Regions from separate parts of the Xanthomonas graminis pv. graminis genome, predicted to be linked through region 1. Evidence: predicted binding sites of a transcription regulator. Region 1 holds the regulator's gene; the other holds the start of a gene.
What was found. The regulator FliA, encoded in region 1, starts transcription of late flagellar genes. The targets are predictions, from matches to a motif close to TAAAGTTTNNCNNNCNNNGGCCGATAA.
Positions count from the first base shown of each region.

Region 2: a site for FliA is predicted at 4,620-4,646, ahead of KHF85_RS16915 (methyl-accepting chemotaxis protein). Genes of this name have one in related genera too.

Region 1 covers NZ_CP076255.1:2,220,315-2,227,547, reverse strand. The annotation lists gene flhB (flagellar biosynthesis protein FlhB) at 1-541, shown strand, start outside; gene flhA (flagellar biosynthesis protein FlhA) at 559-2,622, shown strand; gene flhF (flagellar biosynthesis protein FlhF) at 2,797-4,464, shown strand; gene KHF85_RS09705 (MinD/ParA family ATP-binding protein) at 4,451-5,344, shown strand; gene KHF85_RS09700 (RNA polymerase sigma factor FliA) at 5,341-6,090, shown strand; gene cheY (chemotaxis response regulator CheY) at 6,109-6,501, shown strand; gene KHF85_RS09690 (protein phosphatase CheZ) at 6,501-7,109, shown strand; gene KHF85_RS09685 (chemotaxis protein CheA) at 7,114-7,233, shown strand, end outside.
Region 2 covers NZ_CP076255.1:3,898,905-3,906,137, forward strand. The annotation lists gene KHF85_RS16905 (ESPR-type extended signal peptide-containing protein) at 1-1,922, opposite strand, end outside; gene KHF85_RS16910 (hypothetical protein) at 3,447-4,577, opposite strand; gene KHF85_RS16915 (methyl-accepting chemotaxis protein) at 4,711-7,233, shown strand, end outside.

The sequences.
Region 1 (7,233 bases):
CACCGCCGGCGCGCTGGCGCTGCTGGCCGCCATCGACGCGCCCTACCAGAAGTGGAATTACACCCGCAAACTGATGATGACCCGCGACGAAGTGCGCCGGGAAATGAAGGAGAGCGAGGGTAGCCCGGAGGTCAAGGGCCGCATCCGGCAGATGCAGATGCAGCTGTCTCAGCGGCGGATGATGGAGGCGGTACCCAGCGCCGACGTGGTGGTGGTCAACCCCACCCACTACGCGGTGGCGCTGAAATACGAGAGCGGGCGCATGCGCGCACCGACCGTGGTCGCCAAGGGCGTGGACGAACTGGCCTTCCGGATCCGCGAGATCGGCGAGCAGCACCGCGTCGCAGTGGTGTCTGCGCCACCTTTGGCACGCGCTTTGTATAGGGAAGGACAACTCGGCAAGGAAATTCCCGTGAGACTGTATTCGGCCGTGGCCCAGATCCTCTCCTACGTCTACCAGCTGCGCTCCTGGCGCAGCGGGCCGATGCCGCCGTTGCCGCCGCTGGAGGTCGATGAATTCGCCCCGGGGAGCAAGCCGTGAGCCAGCCCGCCGCGCAAATGAACACGCGCAAGATGATGGACATGATCAAGCACGGCCTCGGCGCGCCGGTGATCGTGGTGGCAATGCTGGCGATGGTGGTGGTGCCGCTGGCCGCGCCGGTGCTGGATGCGCTGTTCACCTTCAACATCGCGATCTCGCTGATGGTGCTGCTGGCGGTGGTCTACGTGAAGCGGCCGCTGGAGTTCAGCATCTTCCCGATCGTGCTGCTGATGACCACGATGCTGCGCCTGGCGCTGAACGTGGCCTCCACCCGCGTGATCCTGATCAACGGCCAGGACGGCCACGGCGCCGCCGGCAAGGTCATCGAGGCGTTCGGCGAGTTCGTGATCGGCGGCAACTACGCGGTCGGCATCGTGGTGTTCGCGATCCTGACCATTATCAACTTCGTGGTCATCACCAAGGGCGCCGGGCGCGTGTCGGAAGTGACCGCGCGCTTCATCCTCGACGCCATGCCCGGCAAGCAGATGGCGATCGACGCCGACCTCAACGCCGGCCTGCTGACCCGCGAGGAAGCCAAGGCCCGGCGCGAGGAGGTCCGCGAGGAAGCCGACTTCTACGGCTCGATGGACGGCGCCAGCAAGTTCATCCGCGGCGACGCCATCGCCGGCATCCTGATCCTGTTCATCAACCTGATCGGCGGCATGGCGGTCGGCGTCCTGCAGCACGGCATGCCGGTGGCGCAGGCCGCGTCCACCTATACGCTGCTGTCGATCGGCGACGGCCTGGTGGCGCAGCTGCCGGCGCTGCTGGTGTCCTCGGCGGTGGCGATGCTGGTCACCCGCGCCTCGCGCTCGCAGGACATGGGCGCCTCGATGATGGGCCAGGTGTTCGGCCAGCACAAAGCGCTGGCGGTGGCCGCGGCGATCCTGGGCCTGGTCGGCCTGGTCCCGGGCATGCCCAACGTCGCTTTCTTGACGCTGGCGCTGATCCTGGGCCTGCTGGCCTGGAAAATGTGGAAGCGCAGCCTGCTGCCGGAAGAAGCCAAGCCGGATCCGGCGCAGCAGGCGGCCAGCGCCGGCGCGCAGGCCAACGCCGAACTGGGCTGGGACGAACTGCGCCCGATCGATCCGCTGGGCCTGGAGGTCGGCTACCGGCTGATCCCGCTGGTGGACAAGACCCAGGGCGGCGAACTGATGGCGCGGATCAAGGGCGTGCGCCGCAAGCTGACCCAGGACATCGGCTTCCTGATCCCGCCGGTGCACATCCGCGACAACCTGGAGCTGCCGGCCAACGCCTACCGCCTGCTGGTGCACGGCGTACCGGTGGCCACCGCCGACATCCATCCCGACCGCGAGCTGGCGCTGGACCCCGGCGGCGCGCTGGGCAAGATCGACGGCATTCCCGGCAAGGATCCGGCGTTCGGCCTGGACGCGATCTGGATCCAGCCGCACCAGCGCGCCCAGGCCGAGACCATGGGCTACACCGTGGTCGATCCGGCCACGGTGATCGCCACCCACCTGTCGCACCTGATCCGCGAGCACGCCCCGGAGCTGCTCGGCCATGAGGAAGTGCAGCAGCTGCTGGCCACGCTGGCCAAGAGTGCGCCGAAGCTGGTCGAGGACCTCACCCCCAAGGCGCTGCCGCTGTCGGTGGTGGTGCGCGTGCTGCAGAACCTGCTGATCGAGAAGATCCCGGTGCGGCAGCTGCGCAAGATCGTCGAGGCGCTGGTCGAACAGGCCCCGCAGAGTCAAGAACCCGGCGTGCTCACCGCCGCGGTGCGCAACGCGCTGGGCCGGTTCATCGTCCAGGAAATCTCGGGAATGTCCGCCGAACTGCCGGTGTACACCCTGGCCCCGCAATTGGAACGTGTCTTGCAAGACTCTACGCAAGGCAACGGTGCCGCGCTGGAACCAGGGTTGGCCGAGCGACTGCACCAGAGCCTGGCCGAATGCGTCAGCAAGCAGGAAGCGCGCAACGAACCGGCCGTGGTGCTGGTACCGGCGCAAGTCCGCGCCGCGCTGGCCAGGCTGGTCCGCCACAGCGTCCCCTCGCTGTCGGTGCTGTCCTACAGCGAAGTACCGGAAGACAAGCGGTTGAAGTTGGTGGGAACGATTAGTTGAAGCCGGGACCCGGGACGAGGGACCCGGGACTCGGAAGCGCAACGGTCAGGAATCGGAATAGACAAATGAATGCTCGCAAACACATCCCCATCCAAACGCGATCGCAAGCTGCGGCCTCCAGGCGCTTGCTGTTGCCGAGTCCCGGGTCCCGAGTCCCGCCCCGAAGGTGACCGCATGAAAATCAAACGCTTCGTAGCTCCCGACATGCGCACCGCGTTCCGCATGGTGCGCGACGAGCACGGCCCGGATGCGGTGATCCTGTCCAACCGGCGCACCGACGAGGGCATCGAGATCGTCGCCGCCAGCAACTACGACGAAGCTCTGGTGCAGCAGGCCCTGGATGCGGCGCGGCCGGAAGAGCCGGCGCCGCGGCTGCAGGTGTCGGCCGCCAATCCGGCGCCGCGTGCGGCCAAGTCCGGCGCCATGGCCAACCCGGCGATGGCGATGATGGCCGCGATCAGCGAGCGCCGCTCCCCGGCCACGGCCAGCGTGGCCACCGCCGCGCCGGCGCGGCCGCTGACTCAGCCCGCCGCGATCGCCGTCTCGGCGATGCCCGCCGGCAGCGCACCCGCGCCGAACCGTCCGGCCGCCGCAGCGCAGGCCCCTGCCCCGGCTCCGGCCGCCGCCGACGTGCCCTTCGCCGAATTCCGCATTCCCGAGGACGTGTTCCGCAACGCGCCGATCAGCGTGCCGATGGCGAGCCCGTTCGCCGTCCCGGCCGCGGCCAGCGCCGCGGCCAGCGCCGCCGCCGTGCCGGCGTGGCTGGAGGACATCGCCGCGGTGTCGCTGAGCCCGGCCGCCACGCCGGGCGCCCCGGCTGCGCCCAGCGCCGAACCGGTCGCCGCCGCCACGGTGCCGGCCCCCGCTGCCGGCAGCGCCGGGATCCCGGCGCTGCCGGCCCTGACGCCGGTGCCGAGCTTCCCGGCAGCGCAGAACGACGAACAATTGACTCAGCTGCGCGACGAACTGGCGCTGATGCGGCAGATGATCGAGCGCGAGATGAACCGGCTCACCGACGAGCGCCTGCGCGGTTCGCCGGTGCGCGCCCAGGCGCTGGAGCTGATGGACGACTACGGCTTCGACAGCGGCCTCATCCGCGACGTGGTCATGCAGATCCCCGCCGACCTGGAGCTGCACCGTGGCCGCGGGCTGATGCTGGGGCTGCTGTCCAAGCGCCTGCCGATCGCGCCGCTGGATCCGATCGAGGAAGGCGGCGTGATCGCCCTGATCGGCCCCACCGGCGCCGGCAAGACCACCACCATCGCCAAGCTGGCCTCGCGCTTCCTGGAACGCCACGCCGCCCGCGACGTGGCCCTGGTCACCACCGATACCATCCGCGTCGGCGGCCGCGAACAGCTGCACAGCTACGGCCGCCAGCTCGGCATCGCCGTGCACGAGGCCGACAGCGACGCCGCCCTGCAGCAGTTGCTGGAGCGCCTGCGCGACTACAAGCTGGTGCTCATCGACACCGCCGGCATGGGCCAGCGCGACCGCGCCCTGGCCGCACAATTGCACTGGCTGCGCGCCTCGCGAGTGGTCCGGTCCTTGCTAGTACTCCCTGCCAACGCGCATTTCTCCGACCTGGACGAGGTGGTGCGCCGGTTCGCCGGCGCCGATCCACAGGGGGTGATCTTGACCAAGCTGGATGAAACCGGGCGGTTTGGCAGTGCCCTGTCGGTGGTCGCGGACCACCGGCTTCCCATCACCTGGGTGACCGATGGTCAGCGCGTGCCGGACGACCTGCACCGCGCCAACGCCGCCAGCCTGGTATTGCGCCTTGAAGATTTGCGGCGCGCTGCCGATAAGCCCTGTACTCCGGAGCAGAACCATGCCGTCGCGTGATTACGCCAATCTCACCAATGCCTTCCCCCTGTCGGCAACCCGCAGCGAACCGCTGGGTCCGCTAGGCCCGGTGCGCACGATCGCCGTGACCGGCGGCAAGGGCGGCGTGGGCAAGACCAACATCTCGGTCAACCTGTCGATGGCGCTGGCCGACATGGGCAAGCGCACCCTGCTGCTGGACGCCGACCTTGGCCTGGCCAACGTCGACGTGCTGCTCGGGCTGACCCCCAGGTTCACCCTGGCCGACCTGGTCGCCGGGCGCTGCACCCTGGAAGAAGTGCTGATCGACATGCCCAACGGGTTGATGGTGGTGCCCGCCGCCTCCGGCCGCCGGCACATGGCCGAACTGCCGCCCGCTCAGCACGTCGGCCTGGTCAACGTGTTCTCCGAGCTGCAGCGCGAGCTGGACGTGATGATCATCGACACCGCCGCCGGCATCACCGACAGCGTGCTGACCTTCTGCCAGGCCGCGCAGGACGCGGTGGTGGTGGTCTGCGACGAACCGGCCTCGATCACCGACGCCTACGCCCTGATCAAGGTGCTGTCGCGCGAACGCGGCGTGGACCGGGTGCAGATCGTCGCCAACATGGTCCGCGACGCCAACGAAGGCCGCCTGCTGTACGACAAGCTGAGCCGGGTGTGCGAGAAATTCCTCGGCGACGTGTCGCTGAACTACCTGGGCTGCGTGCCGCAGGACGACTGGCTGCGCCTGTCGGTGCAGCGCCAGCAGCCGGTGGTCAAGGCCTACCCGTCCAGCCCGTCGGCGCAGGCGATCACCGAAATCGCCCGCCGCACCTCGCGCTGGCAGGCGCCGACCGTGCCACGCGGCAACGTCGAGTTCTTCGTCGAACGGATCATCCAGCGGGGGGTCGCCGCATGAACGCCGCCGCCCAATACCGCGCCGTGCAGCGCAACAGTTCCAACGACTACATCGCCCAGCATTCGGACCTGGTGCGGCGCATCGCCCACCACCTGGCGGCCCGGCTACCGGCCAGCGTCGAGATCGACGACCTGATCCAGGCCGGCATGATCGGCCTGATCGAGGCGTCGCGCAGCTACGACGCCGACCAGGGCGCCTCGTTCGAAACCTACGCCTCGATCCGCATCCGCGGCTCGATGATCGACGAGATCCGCCGCGGCGACTGGGTGCCGCGCTCGGTGCACCGCCGTGCCCGCGACGCCGCCTCGGCGGTGCGCAAGATCGAACAGAGCACCGGCCGGGCCGCTGCCGCCAACGAAGTGGCCGCGGCGATGGACATGCCGCTTCCCGACTACATGCGATTGATGGAAGATGCCGCACGCGGCCAGGTACTGAGCCTGGAGTCGCGGGTCGAGGACCATGGCGAGCTGGACACCATCGCCAAGGGCGGCCCCAATCCACAGCAAATGCTGGAACGCAGCGAGTTCGGCCGCGAGCTGGGCAAGGCGATCGGGCAGTTGCCCGAACGCGAGCAGCTGGTGCTGTCGCTGTACTACGAACAGGAATTGAACCTGAAGGAAATCGGCGCGGTGCTCGGTGTCAGCGAGTCGCGCGTCTGCCAGATCCACGGCCAGGCCACGGTACGCTTGCGCGGACGCTTGAAAGCGTTCGAAGCGGCAGACGCCGGCCTGGAAGACGAAGAATAAGACCCAAGGGAGTTAGCGGTGAACAAGAACATGCGGATTTTGATCGTGGACGATTTCTCGACGATGCGGCGCATCGTCAAGAATCTGCTCGGCGATCTGGGCTTCACCAACACTGCAGAGGCCGAAGACGGCAACAGTGCGCTGGCGGCACTGCGCTCGGCACCGTTCGAGTTCGTGGTCACCGACTGGAACATGCCCGGCATGACCGGCATCGACCTGCTGCGCAACATCCGCGCCGACGACAAGCTCAAGCACCTGCCGGTGCTGATGGTGACCGCCGAGGCCAAGCGCGAGCAGATCATCGAGGCGGCGCAGTGCGGCGTGAACGGCTACATCATCAAGCCGTTCACCGCGCAGACGCTGCAGGAGAAGCTGGGCAAGATCTTCGAACGCCTGGGAGCGACCGCCTGATGCAAGCCACCGCCGAACGCAGCGCCCTGATCGAACGCCTGCAAGGTGCGCTGGACGCACTGGAGCGCGGCGACGAAACCGCCTGGCGCAAGGAAATCGACACCCTGGCCGCCTGGCGCACGCGGCCGATGATGCAGGGCCTGAGCCGGCTGGCGCGCGACCTGGGCCAGGCGCTCGGCGAGCTGCCGGTCATTCCCAGCGAAGCCGGCGAACTGGACGACGCCTGCTCGCGCCTGGACCACGTGGTGGAGATGACCGAGAAGGCCAGCCACCGCACCCTGGACCTGGCCGAGGAATGCCGCGCGCTGGCCGAACAGCTGCGCGCCGGCGGCCTGACCGGCGACCAGGGCGAGATCCTCGACAAGATCCGCCACAATCTCACCGAGATGGCCCTGGCGCAGAGCTTCCAGGACCTGACCGGGCAGATCATCCGCCGCGTGGCGACCATCGTGCGCCGCGTGCACGAGGGCTTCGGCGCGCTCGGCCTGCCGCCGAAGGACGACAAGAAACCCGACGGCGGCCTGGCCGGCCCGGCGCTGGCCGGTCTGGACCGCCACGGCGTGTCGCAGAACGACGCCGACGATCTGCTGTCCGGGCTAGGGTTGTAATCCGATGAGCGCCGTGCCCGACGACATCGCTGCCGACTTCATCATCGAGGCCCAGGAAATCCTGGACCGGCTCGGCGAGCAACTGGTGTCGCTGGAGCATGCGCCCGAGGACAGCGAACAGCTC
Region 2 (7,233 bases), 1.7 Mb from region 1:
CTGGTGATCTGCCGGGTCAGGCCGTTGGCCACGTCGCCGACCGCGACGCTGTTGTCGCGGTCCGCGTAGGAATACGCGCCGAGCGCGACCGCGCTGGACGCGGAACGGTCCTGCGCATCGGCGAGCCAACTGCTGACCCGCGCGCCGTAGCCGATCGCGGTCGCGTCGATGCCGTTGGCCGCGCTGTTGGCACCGAGCGCGGTGCCGCTTTCATGGAACATCGAGGTCACCGAACCGGCGCCGAGGGCCACGCTGTTGGCGGTCCACGCGGTGGACGCCTGGCCGATCGCCACCCCGCCCTCGCCCGCGGACAGCGCATAGGCGCCGAGCGAGACGGTATGCGGCGCGAACGAACCGGCGCTGTGGCCGATCGCCACCGAGTCGACGGCGTTGTTCTCCATGTTCGGGAACACGTTGGCGTTGTAGCCCAGCGCGATCGCGTAGTTGCCCTGGCTCTGCGCGCCCGCGCCCAGGGCGACGCCGCCGACGCCGGTCGCCGCGGCGATGCCGACGCTGTTGCCGGCACTTTCGGCGGCGGTGCTGACGCCGCCGATGGCGACGCTGTCGGTGCCGCTGGCCAGGGCATTCATGCCCATCGCCACGGTGCTGGTCGCGGTCGCCCGCGCGCCGATACCGGTCGCGGTGGCGTAATCGCCCGCAGCACGCGAGCCGTAGCCCACCGCCGTGCCCAGCGCGCCGGACACTTCCGACAGGCCACCGACCGCGGTGGCGCCGTCCTGGAAGGTCTGCGCGTGGTAGCCCAGCGCGGTGCTCTGCACGCCGCTGGCGGAACTGCCGGTGCCGACCGCGGTGCTCAGCGGGTCCAGCGCCTGCGCGCCGCCGCCGATCGCCGTGGCCGCGGTGCCCAGCGCCTGGGTGGTCTGTTCGCGGCTGCCGACGATGAAGCCGTCCTCGTCGTACTCGTACACCGTGGCGACGCCGCCGATCGCGGTCGCCGACTCGCCATTGGCGGTGGCGTTGGCGCCGAGCGCGCTGGCGTTCTGGCCGTTGGCCAGCGCACCGCTGCCGATCGCCGACGCCGCGGTGCCGCCGGCGAAGCTGCTGGAGCCGAGCGCGGTGGTGTAGTCGCCGTCGGCCAAGGCGTTGGAGCCGGAGGCGGTGGCCTCTTCGCCCTGCGCCAGCGCACTGCCCGCGCCGCTGGCGGAGAACAGGCGCGCGGTGGTGTCGGCGACGTTGGCGACCGCATCGAGTTGGTCCAGATTCACCGCATCGGTGCCCTCGCTGCCGGCGGCGACGTTGGTGATCTGGCGCTCCGCGCCGGCCTTGCCGACCGACACGCTGTTGTCGCGATCGGCGAGCGCGTCGGCGCCCAGCGCCACGCTGTTCTCGCCCTGCGCCACGGCGGCATTGCCCAGCGCGGTGCTGTTGTAGCCGGTCGCCGTGGCGAAACCGCCGACGGCGGTCGCGAAGTCGGCATCGGCGGTGGCGCCCAGGCCCAGCGCCGCGGTGGCGGTGCCGTTGGCGACGCTCTCGGCACCGAGCGCGGTCGCGCCGATGCCGCTGGCGGTGCTGTAGTAGCCGAGGGCAGTGGATTCCAGGCCGTTCGCTTCGCTGAGCGCGCCGCTGGCCACGCTGCCGTCGCCGCTGGCGTTGCTGGCTGCACCGGTCGCGGTGCTCTGCTCGCCGCTGGCGGTGCTTTCGGCACCGACCGCGGTGGCGTAGTCGCCGCTGGCACTGGCGCCGTCACCGATCTGCAGCGCCTGCGCTTGCGCGCTGGAGGGCAGGATGGATCCGCCGGCGCCCAGCGTCAGGGCGATCGCGGCCGACAAGGCCAGGCTGTGGGCGCGCCCGGCCCTGCCTTCGCGAACCAGCTGGCCGCGGGAATCGCCGCTGGCCAGTTCCGAGGCCACGGTCCACATCCCCAACGCCTTGTTCCAGACCTTGCGATAAATCCGATTCATCGACTGCTGCTCCTCAAATTAGGCTGGTTTTTGGTCAAAAAGCCACCCTCGCCCGGCATTCCAGCCGGCCGACCCCCTGTCGGTATTTGCGCCGCATCCCTGACCCGGAGCGCAAGAGGCTGTCGCCTGTTGCGGCCCGTCTGTCTTGATGAACCAAGACGAAATGCGGAACTGTCTGGAGTGTTAACTCCGCATCTTGAGTACGTCAAGTTTTTGACAAAAACGTCAACTTCAGTGGTGCAGATCTCGGATTTTCAACTAAATTGTTAATTTTTCGATAAATTTCAATAAAAACAAGACATTCCGCCAAATTCTCGGCACAACACTTGCGGTGCATTGACATTGGGCGGAGGCCACATTCGCTGCTGCGCCAAGGGTTTGACATGTATCGACGCAATAGCGGCGACGCGGCGAATGCACGCTCATCGCTCATTCGCATGTGGCCGTGCACAAGACCGACTGCGCAAAACCCAGGCTGGTTGGGTGCGCAAGAGAGAACATGCGGACGAACGATCGGCCTGCTGTCGGCGACGGCGGATGTGCCCACCCGGTCGTCCCGGAGCCCTGAAGCGGCGGTGACCTGGGCCATCCGCCCTCGAGCGCCGGACGCCTGCGCCGATGCACGGTGAGTGCCGCTCAGGCGGCAAGCCGTCAATACGTTGCTGTCGGCGCAGGAGGTGGTCGCCCCCTCTGCTCGAATAGGACGTTCCAAGGGCCATTGCTGTCGGTCGCCGCGGTCATCGATGCCCACAGACCACCGCCCGCGGTGAATGCCCTCCGCGACTTCGCATCGTCCAGATCAGTCCAGATCACGTCGAGGCGTACTGGCGCCTGGCCACTCAGGGTCCGGACAACCTGACCGCCTCGTCCGCCATGCTCAGCGACCAGCCGCGGCCATACTTCGGCTTCGGCCGGCGACATGGGCGCGGAGACGAGATGGATTTCGCCAACGCCTGATTCAACCAAGGCGTGGCGGCGATGGCGTGGCGACCTTGAGCTCATCGACCGTGATCCCCCTAACCCGGAATCGGCCCGCTGCAACGGTGGCGCCTAGAGACACGGGTAAACCTGCAGGGAGGGACCGACGCTCAAGCGTGAGAGGGCAACACGAGCGGGCGCCTTGAGCTACGCCGACGCGTGGCGCCTTGAGGGCGCGGGTCGGGCAAGCGCGAGGATGCCGCCGGTGCCGAATCCTCGGTGGGTCGAACGCATGAGGCACAACGCTCGGGGCGAAGAGGATCGCCGTTTTGGCAACCCCCGATTTCCGGCACATCGATGGTTTGCTGCGTCGCCGTCCGTGCATTGGGGCTGCGCATGCGGCCGTCCGCATACGCGCGGGAGGCAGACAGGGGCGACGTCGTTTGCCGCAGCCTGCGCCAGGCCTCAGCGAGAGCAATGGTGACTGCGAATCAGGTTCCAGGCGCGACGCCACGTGTATCAGGTGGCAGGCAACAACGTCGAGGATGCATGTCGAAGACGCCGGGCGGGTCATCGCCTTCGTCGAGATCGACACGCCGCACCCGACTAAAAGTAGAACCCCACGTTCAGGTTGAAACGCGAATGCCAGCTGGAGCGGTCACCGTCGTCGATGGCGATGCCGTCGCCACCTGCGAACCACATGTTCTTGCCGGCGATCCAATCCAGATAGGTCAGCATCACGCCTCTTTTCACGCTGCAGCCAGTTACGTTCTGCATGGATTCGCGCACACCAGGACGATCGTGGGACGGCACCGTCATGCTGAAATTGTTGTAGCAGGTCACGTCGTCCAGCCAGCGCCCGTTACCGAACGAATACGCGATGTTGACGGTGGGTACGTCGGCTTCGGCAGCGATCTCGAAGGGCGCCAGAAACGCCGACATTGCAATGCGATCGCCGGGCACATCGTAGCGATAGCGCGCCCATTGCAATTGGCCGGTCCAGCCACCGCCGCTCCACTGCGCATGCACGGCCGCGCCGCGATGTCCGTGGAGGCTGCGGTCCTGGACATTCAATACGTGCCCGGAAAAGGCCGAAGCGCCCAGCAGCAGGGTGCCACGGCGCAGGTCGTAGCGATGTTCGTAGCGGGCATTCCAACGATGGTATTCGCGATAGGGAGACAGCGCTGTGTCGGCGACATCGAACGAGTAGCGGTCCGTGCGCGCTCCATCGCCGTATTCGTCGCCCGAGAACCAGCCGACATGCACGGTATCCTTGCCGATGCTGCGCGCGAATACGACGCCCGGATCGTAATCGTCCTCGATACCGAGGTAGTAGCCGGAGCCGAACCAGAAACTGTTCGACGCGGTCGGCAACAATCCGAACGGCACCTGCTCGATGCCGGCTTTCACCACGGTGTGGTCGTCCACGTTCCAGCCAATGAAAGCGTGATGCACCGCGTCGAATCCGTCGTACCAACGGTACTGCGCGGAAACGAAGAGCGGGCCTGTTCCCGCATTCACATCGACGCGCAGCAACTCCAGATCGAGCCGCTGCGTGGGGCCGTAATCGCGCCAGCCGTAATTGAATCGGACCGCTCCGCCAAGCTTTGCGTACGAGTCGGTGTCCCGAGCATCCTGCGCGTACGCCTGGCCGCTGCACGCAATGGCCAGCAACAGCAAAATACCTGAATGGAATGACATGGGTGTGACCGCCTCCGCCTGGATGTCGCCAGACATCTATCGGCCGCAATCTAGCCAGCATGAGGCGCACGCCGGGATTTAAGTTTCGTTTCAGATCGTCGATACCTCAGCGTAGCGAAGTGTCCAGAGTGTCCAGCACGACACCTGAAAATCCATCCCGGGAGCACCAATGAGCAGGCCCCTAGTTCGCCGCAACAGCGTCGCCAGCCGTTTGATGATCGGCACTGGCATCCTGGCCCTGCTGTGTTTCGGCATGACCGCTGCCATCAGCTATTGGCGCAGTAGCCAGGCGTTGCTCGGGACATCGCAAGGCATGCTGCGCGAGGTAGCGCGTCACCAAGCAAGCGAGATCTCGTCCGACATCGGGGCGGCGTTCAACACCGGGGCAACGCTGGCCAATACGTTCAGAATCCAGCGCAGCACTGCCGGCACGAGCCGCGATTCGGCGGCATTGGTGCTTCGTGAGCAGCTGCGCCTGCAGAAGAACTGGCTTGGCATCAGTACGCTCTGGGAACCCAACGCATTCGACGGACACGACGCCAGCAACGCCAACGCCCCCTTCCATGATGCGACCGGCCGTTTCATGGTGTATTGGTCATACCAAAAAGGCGAGTTGGTGCGTGAGGCGCTGCACAGCTACGACAAGCCCGGCGAGGGCGACTGGTATCTCGCTGCGCGCAGCAGCCACGCGCCCGTGGTCATCGAGCCTTACTACTATCCGGTTGCCGGCGTCGACACGCTGATGACGACCTTGAGCACGCCCATCATGGAAGGCGATCGTTTCCTCGGCACGGTCAACATCACCATTTCGCTCGACGCGCTGCAAAAGCGCGTGGCGACGCTGCGGCCGCTGGACGTGGGGCAGGCGCTGCTGCTGTCGCCCACCGGCGCCGTGATGGCCAGCGCCGATGCCAAACAGGTGGGCAAGAAGCTGACCGACGCCGGCACGCAGGCCATGCTGGCGAAAGTGCGCGCGGGGCAAGTGAGCAGCGATGAAGCCGCGATCGGTGGCGAAGATTGGCTGCGCGTGTTCGTCCCGATGCGGTTGGGCAAGGCACCGGAAATGTTCGCGCTCGGCATCATGGTGCCCAAACACCATGTCATGGCGCAGGCACGCACGTTGCTATGGGTCATCATCGCGGTGGGGCTGCTCTCGGCCGCTCTGCTGAGCGTGTGTCTGTACCTGTTGCTGCGGCGCCAGGTACTGGCGCCCCTCGCCGAGGCCGTCAAGGTATCTGCGGCGGTGTCCTCCGGCCAGTTGAACAGTCGCATCGAGCCGCGCCGCATGGACGAAATGGGCCAACTGCTGCTCTCGATGGGCACCATGCAGGCGCAGCTGCGCGCGGTCATCGAAGCGCAAGACCATATGGCCAGCCGGCACGACGCCGGCGAAATGAGCTACCGCATGGATGCGGCGCGTTTTCCAGGAGAGTACGGCCGCATGGTGGCCGGCACCAACAACCTGGTCGATGCGCATGTGCGGGTCCAGCGGGAGCTGGTGTCCGTCATGTCGCGCTACGCGGTAGGCGACATGCAGGCCGACATGCCGGCATTGCCGGGCGAGAAGGCGGCCCTCAGCGATGCGATGGCGGCAACCAAACACAACCTGCAGGCGATCAATCAGCAGATTCTCGCCTTGGCGCAGGCAGCGGAGGCCGGCGACTTCTCGACCCGCGGGGATGCGAACGCGTTCGACCACGATTTCCGTAGCATGGTCGAAGGCTTGAACAACCTGATGCAGACGACCGATACAAACCTGGCCGAGTTGTCGCGGTTGTTGCGCGCCATCGCCGCCGGCGATCTCACCGTGCGCATGAGCGGCGAGTTCCGCGGCGTGTTCTCGCAGATGCGCGACGACGCCAATGCCACCGCCAGCCAGTTGGCGCAGATCGTCGGCAGCATCCAGACCTCGGCCACATCGATCAAGGGCGCCGCAAGCGAGATCGCCGCCGGCAACCAGGACCTGTCGCAGCGCACCGAGCAACAGGCCGCCAATCTGGAGGAAACCGCCGCCTCGATGGAGGAGCTCACCTCCACCGTCAAGCAGAACGCCGATGGCGCGCGCCAGGCCAACCAGCTTGCCATCGGCGCGGCCAGCGTGGCCGCGCAGGGCGGCCAGGTCGTGGACAAGGTCGTCGAGACCATGAGCGGCATCGAAGCCTCGTCCAAGAAGATTGCCGACATCATCTCGGTCATCGACGGCATCGCGTTCCAGACCAACATCCTGGCCTTGAACGCGGCCGTGGAAGCGGCGCGTGCCGGCGAACAGGGCCGCGGCTTTGCGGTAGTGGCCTCGGAAGTACGCATGTTGGCACAGCGTTCCTCCGGCGCGGCCAAGGAAATCAAGGATCTCATCCAGGACTCGGTACAGCGCGTGGCCGAAGGCTCCTCGCTGGTGCACAGCGCCGGCGAGACCATGAGCGAGGTAGTGGCCAGCGTGCAGCGGGTCACAGACATCATGGGCGAGATCTCCGCTGCGTCGCAGGAACAATCGTCCGGCATCGAGCAGGTCAACCAGACCATCACCCAGATGGACGAGGCCACCCAGCAGAACGCGGCACTGGTGGAAGAAGCCACCGCCGCCGCTCGCTCGCTCGAGGACCAGGCGATGCAGCTCACCGAAGCGGTCGCGGTGTTCAAGATCGACGCCCGCCATGCGGTTGAGGCAAGGCGGGCCGCGCCAGGACCGGCG